Regions from separate parts of the Rahnella variigena genome, predicted to be linked through region 2. Evidence: predicted binding sites of a transcription regulator. Region 2 holds the regulator's gene; each other region holds the start of a gene.
The links. Region 2 encodes PhoB, which activates phosphate uptake and scavenging genes when phosphate is short. Its sites were predicted from a motif close to CTGTCATAAAACTGNCNNAT; they were not measured.
Positions count from the first base shown of each region.

Region 1: pstS (phosphate ABC transporter substrate-binding protein PstS) is a predicted target of PhoB. The motif match lies at 2,563-2,582, and genes of this name have one in related genera.
Region 3: CKQ54_RS03950 (MIP/aquaporin family protein) is a predicted target of PhoB. The motif match lies at 1,852-1,871, and genes of this name have one in related genera.

Region 1 covers NZ_NSDJ01000001.1:727,083-730,722, forward strand. The annotation lists gene pstA (phosphate ABC transporter permease PstA) at 1-267, opposite strand, end outside; gene pstC (phosphate ABC transporter permease PstC) at 269-1,225, opposite strand; gene pstS (phosphate ABC transporter substrate-binding protein PstS) at 1,417-2,457, opposite strand; gene rluF (23S rRNA pseudouridine(2604) synthase RluF) at 2,674-3,558, opposite strand.
Region 2 covers NZ_NSDJ01000001.1:1,866,399-1,870,038, forward strand. The annotation lists gene sbcD (exonuclease subunit SbcD) at 1-1,087, opposite strand, end outside; gene phoB (phosphate response regulator transcription factor PhoB) at 1,326-2,015, shown strand; gene phoR (phosphate regulon sensor histidine kinase PhoR) at 2,038-3,357, shown strand; gene CKQ54_RS08570 (helix-turn-helix domain-containing protein) at 3,390-3,640, opposite strand, start outside.
Region 3 covers NZ_NSDJ01000001.1:850,307-853,946, reverse strand. The annotation lists gene CKQ54_RS03965 (1,4-dihydroxy-2-naphthoate polyprenyltransferase) at 1-548, shown strand, start outside; gene rraA (ribonuclease E activity regulator RraA) at 669-1,154, shown strand; gene zapB (septal ring assembly protein ZapB) at 1,219-1,458, opposite strand; gene CKQ54_RS03950 (MIP/aquaporin family protein) at 2,035-2,883, shown strand; gene glpK (glycerol kinase GlpK) at 2,929-3,640, shown strand, end outside.

The DNA.
Region 1 (3,640 bases), 1.1 Mb from region 2:
CAGTAATCCGCTGCCCGCAATGGCATTCGCCAGACCGCCGCCCGCCGTGTTCGGTGGTGGCGTGTTTTGCGTGAACAGCGCCAGCGACATCCCGTCCACACCTTTGACGATGGTGGTAAACAGGATCCAGACCAGCCAGAACAGACCAAAAGCCATGGTCATCATCGAGACCATCAGCGCGATACGGTTTTTCTGACGGCGCCATGCCTGACGTTTACGGCGTGATTCCAGTAATGCTGCGTTACTTTGCATGTCGAGTGTCGTCATCTTAACGGCCCTCTTTCTTAGCCAGACGCAGGATCATCACTTTCGACAGCGCCAGGACAATAAAGGTGATAACAAACAAGATCAGCCCCAGTTCCATCAGCGCGGCAGTGTGCAGGCCGGCTTCCGCTTCGGCAAATTCGTTTGCCAGTGCGGAGGTAATACTGTTGCCCGGCGCATAAAGTGAGGCGCTGTCGAGCTGGTAGGTGTTACCGATAATAAAGGTCACTGCCATGGTTTCGCCCAGTGCGCGTCCCAGACCTAACATCACGCCACCGATAACGCCGTTTTTGGTGAAAGGCAACACGATGCGCCAGATCACTTCCCACGTGGTGCAACCAATGCCGTAAGCAGATTCTTTCATCATCACCGGCGTTTGCTCGAACACGTCACGCATGACGGAGGCAATGTACGGGATGATCATAATGGCGAGAATGACGCCCGCCGCCAGAATACCGATACCAAAACCCGGGCCGGCGAACAGTGCGCCAACAATCGGGATACCGGAAAGTACATCACCCACAGGCGTCTGGAAGTACTGCGCAAACAGTGGGGCGAAAACAAACAGCCCCCACATGCCATAAACAATGCTGGGGATCGCCGCCAGCAGTTCGATAGCAATACCCAGCGGGCGTTTCATCCAGTTCGGCGCCAGCTCAGTGAGGAATAATGCGATACCAAAGCTGACAGGAACTGCAATCAGCAAGGCAATAATGGAGGTCACGACCGTGCCGTAAATCGGCACCAGTGCGCCGAATTGTTCGTTCGGAGCATCCCAGATTTTCGTCCACAGGAAGGATAAACCAAACTTTTCGATGCTCGGCAGGGAAGCAATAAACAGCGAGACGATAATGCCGCCCAGCATGAATAGCACAATCAGCGCAGCCAGTTTGACCAGAGCGCCGAAGATGATGTCACCGTTTTTGCTGGGTGCCTTGATAGCCGGCTTGTATTCAGCCATACCACTCTCTTTTAATTCAGATTTAATTCCCTCCCCGGCCGGAGAGGGAATGAAGCAGAGTTACTATACCCAAAATAATTGGAGTTGCACCAAGCCAGCTGCAAGTGAATCCCGGTGAGCTTACTCAGGTAAGTGATTCGGGTGAACGAGCGCAGCTAACGCCGGTGCAGCTTCAGGTATGACGGGTATTCCTAGTACAGTGCTTTGCCGCTGCTGTCTTTAACGTTGGTTTTCCATGCTGCACGGATCTGCTCAACCACTGATTCAGGCAGAGCTGCGTAATCCAGATCGGTCGTCAGCTTGTTGCCGTTTTTGTAAGCCCAGTCGAAGAACTTCAGCACTTCAGTGCCTTTCGCTGCGTCTTGCTGATCTTTGTAAATCAGAATGAAGGTGGTGGAGCTGATTGGCCACGCATTGTCACCTTTCTGATTAGTCAGGTCCTGAGCGAAGGTTTTGCTCCAGTCAGCGCCTTTAGCCGCTGCGCTGAAGGATTCTTCCGTCGGGCTGATCGCTTTACCGTCAGCATCAACCAGCTTGGTGTAAGCCAGGTTGTTTTGCTTGGCGTAAGCATATTCTACATAACCGATTGAACCAGGCAGACGCTGAACAAAGGCTGCAACGCCGTCGTTACCTTTACCGCCGAGACCCGTTGGCCAGTTCACAGTAGAACCAGAACCGATTTTGTCTTTCCACTCGCTGTTTACTTTCGCCAGGTAGCTGGTGAAGACATAAGAGGTACCGGAACCGTCAGCACGGCGAACGACCGCGATGTTGGTGTCTGGCAGTTTCACGCCCGGGTTCAGCTTGGTGATCGCCGCGTCGTTCCACTTTTTGATTTTGCCGAGGTAGATATCACCCAGCGTTGCGCCGTCCAGCGTCAGCTGACCGGATTTGATCCCCGGGATGTTAACAGCCAGTACCACGCCACCGATCACGGTAGGGAACTGGAACAGGCCGTTTTTGGCCAGATCTTCGTCTTTCATCGGGGCATCAGATGCGCCGAAGTCTACGGTCTTGGCGATGATTTGTTTTACGCCGCCGGAAGAACCGATGCCCTGATAGTTAACCTGAGTACCGGTTTCTTTCTGATATGCGTCAGCCCACTTAGCGTAAACAGGAGCTGGGAAGGTACCGCCAGCGCCAGTCAGGTTAGTGGCAGCGAAAGCAGACATTGCTGTGAGGGAGAAAGTCGCTGCTACAAGACCGGCGACGGTGTTACGCATCAATTTCATGTTCCACTCCTGGTGGTTTTAAACTTCCCGACTGATGTCGACGTTAATTAAAGTGTTTGGCACAGGAGGAAAATAGGACAGTTTAGTGACAGTAAAATGTACGTTATGTGACAGTTTCATGACACTGGTCACAATTCGAACCATACGGGCAAAATGCGGGGGTTTTAAGCGGGAAATGCCGGTTGTGACACCGGCAGATGACAAAAAGCGGGCAAATTATCGCCCTTTCTTCTTACGTCCGGGCTGCGCAAAACGCTTACGGGAGCCTGAATTACCCTCCGGTTTTTCGGTATTTTTCGGTTTTGTGACAGCGGGTTTTGCAGCAGTGGGTTTCTTAGCCTGAGCAGTTTTTGCCTGCGCTTTTTTCGCCGGTTTATCTTCAGACGACGAATTTTCAATCAGTTTAAATAACTCAATCAGTTCATCATCGGTCAGGTCGCGCCATTCGCCCAGCGGCAATCCTTTCAGATTGATGTTCATGATGCGCACGCGTTCGAGCTTAGTGACTTCAAAACCAAAGTGCTTGGTCATACGGCGGATCTGGCGGTTAAGCCCCTGAACCAGCGTAATACGAAACACCATCGGCGCTTCTTTCTTCACTTTGCACTTTTTGGTCACGGTACCGAGCATCGGCACGCCCGCGCCCATACCGGCAATAAACTCGTCTGTGATCGGCTTGTTGACGGTCACAATGTATTCTTTTTCGTGGTCGTTACCGGCACGCAGGATTTTGTTGACCAGATCACCGTGATTGGTCAGTAAAATCAGGCCCTGGGAATCTTTATCCAGACGGCCAATCGGGAAGACGCGTTTGCTGTGGTTAACGAAATCACGGATGTTGTCCCGCTCACCTTCTTCCATCGTGGTGATGATGCCGACAGGTTTGTTCAGCGCGATCAGTACCAGATCTTCTTCATCACGCGGCTCGATAACCTGACCATTCACTTTCACCACATCGCCGGCAAATACCTGAGCCCCTACCGCGGCACGCCTGCCGTTAATAAAAACATTTCCCTGTTCGATGTAACGATCGGCATCGCGGCGCGAGCAAATTCCGCTCTCGCTGATGTATTTGTTAAGACGAATGGAGTCGGTCTGCATTGAGCAAAGCACCTTCAGAAAAACGCGAACTATACCTTATCCGGCGCGGGTTACGAAGTCTGAGAGAAGAAAATCGTGACCG
Region 2 (3,640 bases):
GTGTCTCTTTCTCCTGTTGCTCAATGCTGTTGATACGCTGTTCTTTACTGCGGCGTAAAAGCACCACTTCTACCGGCAGATCTTCCGTCAGCGCCTGAATGCGGCGCTGAATATCACTGAGATAATCTTGCGTGGCGACTTCAATATCCAGCCAGGCCGGTTTGGCCGGATCGCCGCCTTCGAACTGCGCCAGTTGTTTTTCGATTTCTGCCAGCGAGCCTTTGATTATCTGCATCGGCTGGAAAACGGGAATTTCCAGCGTGTCGATGGCGTTGAGCGTCGCGCCGTCGAAATCGAGTAAGTACACACTTTTGGCTTTACTCAGTTCGTCAAAACTCAGTGCAATCGGCGAACCGCTGTAACGGATATGTTCGGTTTTGGCGACGCACTGTGCGCGGTGAATATGACCAAGTGCCACGTAATCGACCGGCGGAAACGCCTGCGCCGGGAAGGCATCGAGTGTGCCGATATAGATGTCGCGCACGGAATCGGAGGTGCTGACGCCAACCGTGGTCAGATGGCCGGTAGCAATGATCGGTAGCGAAACGCCGAGTTCGTCGCGTTTGGTCTGCGCGGCCTGCCACAACGCGTCATAATGCGTGGCGATGGCTTCCTGTAATGCCAGCTGTTTGTCGCTGCCGGATTGTCCCGCCTGACTGGCGAGCAAATCCCGCGGACGTAAAAACGGAATAGCGCAAAGTACCGCGCCCGGTTTTCCGTCACGCTGGTTGAGCACTAAAATCTGTTCAGAGAGGTTTTCGCCGACGGTCGCAATCACCCGCGTATTCAGGCAGGAAAGCAGCTCACGTGATTCATTTAATGTCGCGACAGAATCGTGATTTCCGGCCAGCACCACCAGCTGACAGCCGGTTTGTTGCAACTCGACGACGAAGCGATTGTAAAGCTCGCGGGCATAGCTGGGTGGCGAACCGGTATCGAATATATCGCCTGCCACAATCACGGCATCTACCTGATGTTGCTGCACCTGACCGGTCAGCCAGCGCAAAAATGCCTGATGTTCGGCGGCGCGGCTTTTGGTGAAAAAGTACTGGCCGAGGTGCCAGTCTGACGTGTGGATCAGGCGCATGAGACTCCCGTATGGATCCTGGATGACGACAATGGGGCAAAGTATAAACGTCGGCGGGGGACGCTGTCCCCGATAAATCGGACCAATTTCAGCGAGATGGCAGCTGAATAGAAGAAATGTATCTGTCATATTTGACTGTAATGAACCATCCTTTCTATTCATAAATCTGTCACAAAACTGACGCATAATGGCGCCCGCAATCAAATAAAAGATCGCTAACCTATTGGCAGGACCTACGATGGCAAGACGTATATTGGTGGTTGAAGACGAAGCTCCAATCCGTGAAATGGTGTGTTTTGTACTGGAACAGAATGGCTATCAGGCAGTAGAAGCTGAAGATTTTGATTCAGCCGTTGGCCAGCTGGTAGAACCTTACCCTGAACTTATCCTGCTCGACTGGATGTTACCCGGCGGTTCCGGTATTCAGTTTATCAAACATCTCAAACGTGAAGCACTGACCCGCGAAATTCCGGTGATGATGCTGACCGCCCGCGGTGAAGAAGAAGACAGGGTGCGCGGCCTGGAAGTCGGTGCCGATGATTACATCACCAAACCGTTTTCTCCAAAAGAACTGGTTGCACGTATTAAAGCCGTGATGCGCCGCATCTCGCCAATGGCGGTGGAAGAAGTGATCGACATGCAGGGTTTAAGCCTGGATCCGTCGTCTCACCGTGTGATGGCCAACGAGCAGGCGCTCGATATGGGGCCGACCGAATTTAAATTATTGCACTTCTTTATGACCCACTCCGAACGTGTTTACAGCCGCGAACAGTTGCTCAATAACGTCTGGGGCACTAACGTTTATGTGGAAGATCGCACGGTAGACGTGCATATTCGTCGTTTACGTAAAGCGCTGGAAACCAGTGGACATGACAGAATGATCCAGACTGTTCGTGGAACCGGATACCGTTTTTCAACGCGTTATTGAGTCCCCACAGCGGAGAATCTGTGTGCTAGAACGTTTGTCATGGAAACGATTGGCCGGTGAATTCTTTCTCTTTTGCCTGCCCGCGTTAATCCTCGGTATCTTCGTCGGCCATTTCGGCTGGCTCCTCTTTGCGTCGCTGCTGGCGGCGCTGGGCTGGAATTATTACAACCAGCTCAAACTCTCTCACTGGCTGTGGCTTGACCGCAGCATAACCCCGCCGAATGGCCGCTGGAGCTGGGAGCCTCTGTTTTACGGGCTGAACCAGATGCAGATGCGTAACCGCCGTCGCCGTCGTGAATTAGGTCAGCTCATCAAACGTTTCCGCAGCGGTGCCGAATCATTACCCGATGCGGTGGTATTGACGACGGAAGAGGGCAATATTTTCTGGTGTAACGGACTGGCGCAAGATTTGCTCGGTTTCCGCTGGCCGGAGGATAACGGACAACACATCTTTAACCTGCTGCGTTATCCCGAGTTTCGTACCTGGATCCAGACCCGTGATTTCAGCCGTGCCCTGAATTTGCAACTCAATAACGAGCATTACGTCGAGTTTCGCGTGATGCCTTATTCCGAAGGGCAACTGCTGATGGTGGCGCGTGATGTTACGCAGATGCGTCAGCTCGAAGGTGCGCGTCGTAACTTCTTCGCTAACGTTAGTCATGAACTGAGAACCCCGCTGACTGTATTGCAGGGATATCTGGAAATGATGGAAGACGCCAAACTGGAAGAGCCGTTTCGTACCAAAGCGCTGGACACCATGCAGGAACAGACGCGGCGCATGGACGGGCTGGTCAAGCAACTGCTGACACTGTCAAAAATCGAAGCATCAGCAAATATCGATATGCAGGAGAAAGTCGATATTCCGGTGATGCTCGGCATGCTGGAGCGCGAAGTGCAATCTTTAAGCGGTGGCCGTCACGAAGTGGTGTTCCGTGTAAACGAGAAACTGAAGGTCTTTGGCAATGAAGATCAGTTACGCAGCGCGGTGTCGAATCTGGTGTACAACGCCGTCAACCACACCCCGGCGGGGACGCGGATAGAAGTCAGCTGGCAACAAACGCCGCATGGCGCGCAGTTCCAGATCAGTGATAACGGGCCGGGCATTGCGCCGCAACACCTGCCGCGTCTGACTGAACGTTTCTACCGGGTTGATAAAGCGCGTTCGCGCCAGACGGGGGGCAGCGGTCTGGGGCTGGCCATTGTCAAACACGCCCTGAGTCATCACAACGCCAAACTTGAAGTGATGAGTGAAGTCGGCGTTGGTACCCGCTTTATATTTACACTGGCACCGAAACTGATTGTTCCTCAGGAACAGGCCAGCCAAAGCGATGTGAAGGGATAAAAAAGTAGCCACAGCCCACGCTGTGGCTTCTTTTAGCAGATGATCTGTAAACCTTTTTCTTCGATCAGCATCAGTAAGATCAGAGCCGCACCGGTGGGTTTGGTTTCGTCACGCTCCCATTTTTGAATGCTGTTAGCCGACATATTGATGAGTCTGGCCAGCACGCCCTGGCTGATTTTTTCTTTTTCCCGCAGCGCGCGTATACGTTCAGCAGAGCGTTCTGCAAAGGCTTTCAGCCTTTCTTCCTGTACGGCTTCATCAACAATTTTGTTAATTTCGCGCA
Region 3 (3,640 bases), 1.0 Mb from region 2:
ACGTGGTAGGTTTTCTGATCCTCGGTCTGCTCTCGATTGGCGCCGCCATCACCTATACCGTCGGCACGCGCCCTTACGGTTACATGGGACTGGGTGATATTTCCGTGCTGATTTTCTTCGGCTGGATAAGCGTCGCGGGCACATTCTATTTGCAGGCGGGTTATTTCGACTGGATCGTGATGTTACCGGCGACGGCGACCGGTTTGCTCTCGACCGCGGTGCTCAATATCAATAATTTGCGCGATATCGAAACCGACAGTGCGAATGGCAAGAACACGCTGGCTGTACGTCTCGGCCCGGTCAATGCCCGCCGCTATCATGCAACCATTTTGACGGCCGCTGTCGTGTGTCTGGCGATATTCTCCGCCGTGCATCTGCATCACTGGACTGGCTGGTTGTTTATTCTGGCGATTCCGATGCTGGCAAAACACGTCCTGCGTGTGATGCGCGCTAAAACATCCACCGAAGTACGTCCCCTTCTGGAACATATGGTAAAAGCGGCGTTACTGACTAACATCTTGTTTGCGATGGGTCTGTTGCTCAACTGAGTAAAGTTGGCCTGATGTGCGTTTATCGGGCTGCTTTTCACATTTAACAATTGATGATTTTGCCAACATCTGCCGGAAAGGGATATACTGAACACTCATGCAGCAACCAGATGAAATCCTATGAAATACGATACTTCCGAACTTTGCGACATCTACCATGAAGAAGTGAATGTCGTCGAACCCCTGTTCTCCAACTTTGGCGGCCGTACTTCATTTGGCGGGCAAATCACGACAGTGAAATGCTTTGAAGATAATGGCTTGCTTTATGACCTGCTGGAAGAAAATGGCCGTGGCCGCGTGTTAGTGGTCGATGGCGGCGGCTCTGTTCGTCGCGCATTGCTGGATGCCGGACTGGCACGCCAGGCATTGCAAAACGAATGGGAAGGCATTGTGATTTACGGTGCTGTCCGTCAGGTAGACGATCTGGAAGAGCTCGACATCGGCATTCAGGCGATGGCAGCCATTCCTGCGGGCGCAGGCAGTGAAGGGATCGGCGAAAGCGACATTCGTGTCAATTTTGGCGGCGTCACCTTCTTCTCCGGCGATCATCTGTATGCCGACAATACCGGCATCGTGTTGTCAGAAGATCCGCTCGATATCGAGTAAACCGCTGTTTTCAGCCACAAAAAAGGACGCCGAGGCGTCCTTTTTCATTGAATGGCGGAAGTACTCAGACTTCTTCCATTTTTCCCAACAGTGCACGCAGACGATCCTGCCAGACGTGTTGTTCTTCTTTCAGCTGCGCGTTTTCACGCACCAGAGACTCGTGATTGCCGCTGGCCTGCTGAACTTCCTGAGACAAGGTGTTGTTCTGCTCTTTCAGTTCTTCGATTTCCATCTGCAACAGAGTGATGGTATCAATCGCTTGCTGAACTTTAGCTTCTAATTTCTCAAATACTTCAAATGACATTTTTCGGTCCCCTTATGTTCGCAAGGCGCACATCTTATGTTCTGCCGCATCGTCCGGACACGGCTCAAAAATTCCTGCACTCCGTCGATTTTCATAACGAATTCAATTCAAAATTTCGTATAAACGTCGGGTGTCTTAACGGGTGATTGTATGTAGCCAGCTTTGCCCTGTCTACCCAGAACCCCTTTATCCACGCAGTCTGTTGCAATTTAACAGTGCCGGGTATCAGGAAATGCTTAAAAAGCGGTACCGCTTACCAGAAATCGTCCTTAATACCGAATAACCTTAGCCGCCGTAGTGCTATGCGGCGGGGTGTTCGTTTGGCTCAAACGCCCGTATAAAATGTTAAACCCTGTGCTTTTTGCTCTACATCAAGTTAAGCCAATACGCGAAATCGCTCATTTTTATGACACGACACACAAAATTTGATTTCGCTATTTCTCGTTTATGCTCGTTAACGATAAATTCACATTACGTTCTCATTTAATGATGAACGTCAAAATCCGATTACGTTCACGTACGCACGACAGAAAAACTATAACTAACCATTAACATCATCCTTAGCAGGATCAAACTATGAGCCAAACCATGAGTTCCACATTAAAAGGTCAGTGCATCGCTGAGTTTCTGGGTACCGGGCTTATCATTTTCTTCGGTGCGGGCTGTGTTGCTGCGCTGAAACTTGCCGGAGCATCCTTTGGCCAGTGGGAAATCAGTATCGTCTGGGGATTTGGTGTGGCAATGGCCATCTACCTGACTGCCGCGATTTCAGGCGCACACCTGAACCCGGCTGTAACCGTCGCATTATGTTTGTTCGCGAACTTTGAAGGACGCAAAGTTCTGCCTTACATCATCGCACAGGTTGCAGGCGCCTTCTGTGCCGCCGCACTGGTCTACGGCCTTTATTACAATCTGTTCTTCGATTTCGAGCAAAGCCACAACATGGTGCGCGGCAGTGTCGAAAGTCTGGATCTGGCCGGTATCTTCTCGACCTATCCAAACCCGCACATCAGCGTATTACAGGCATTCTTCGTTGAAACCGTGATTACTGCAGTTCTGATGGCGCTGATCCTCGGCCTGACTGACGACGGTAACGGCCTGCCGCGTGGCCCGCTGGCACCGCTGCTGATCGGTATTCTGATTGCAGTTATCGGCGCATCAATGGGGCCACTGACCGGATTCGCCCTGAACCCTGCGCGTGACTTCGGTCCTAAACTTTTCGCCTACTTCGCTGGCTGGGGCAAAGTCGCCTTTACCGGTGCCCGCGATATCCCTTATTTCCTGGTGCCAATTTTCGGTCCGCTGGTGGGTGCTGCCCTGGGTGCCGCCGGTTATAAAGCGTTGATTAGTCGCAATCTGCCACATCAGATTAATGTGCCGGTTGAAGATAAAGCACCGCAGCCAACCAAACAGCGTAAGGCCTGATCGGCTAAACTGTTCCACAGCTTACTTATTCGCAGGATGAACATTATGTCAGCAGATACGACTCACGAAAAAAAATACATTGTCGCACTCGACCAGGGTACGACCAGTTCACGCGCCGTGGTTCTGGATCACGATGCCAACATCGTCAGCGTTTCACAGCGCGAATTCACCCAGATATACCCTAAATCTGGCTGGGTTGAGCATGACCCGATGGAAATCTGGTCTTCGCAAAGCTCGGTGCTGGTGGAAGTGCTGGCGAAAGCCGACATCAACTCTGATCAGATCGCCGGTATCGGTATCACCAACCAGCGTGAAACCACCATCGTGTGGGAAAAAGAAACCGGCAAGCCAATCTATAACGCGATTGTGTGGCAATGCCGCCGTACTGCTGACATCTGTGAAAAGCTGAAAAAAGATGGCATGGAAGAGTACATCCGTCATAACACCGGCCTGGTGGTTGACCCGTATTTCTCCGGCACCAAACTGAAATGGATCCTCGATCACGTTGAAGGCTCCCGCGAGCGTGCTAAACGTGGCGAACTGCTGTTCGGCACCGTTGACACCTGGTTAGTCTGGAAAATGACTCAGGGACGCGTTCACGTAACGGATTACACTAACGCCTCACGTACCATGCTGTTCAACATCCACGACCTGAAGTGGGATGACCGTATGCTGGAAGCGCTGGATATTCCGCGTGAAATGCTGCCGGAAGTGCGTCCTTCTTCTGAGATTTACGGCCAGACCAACATTGGTGGTA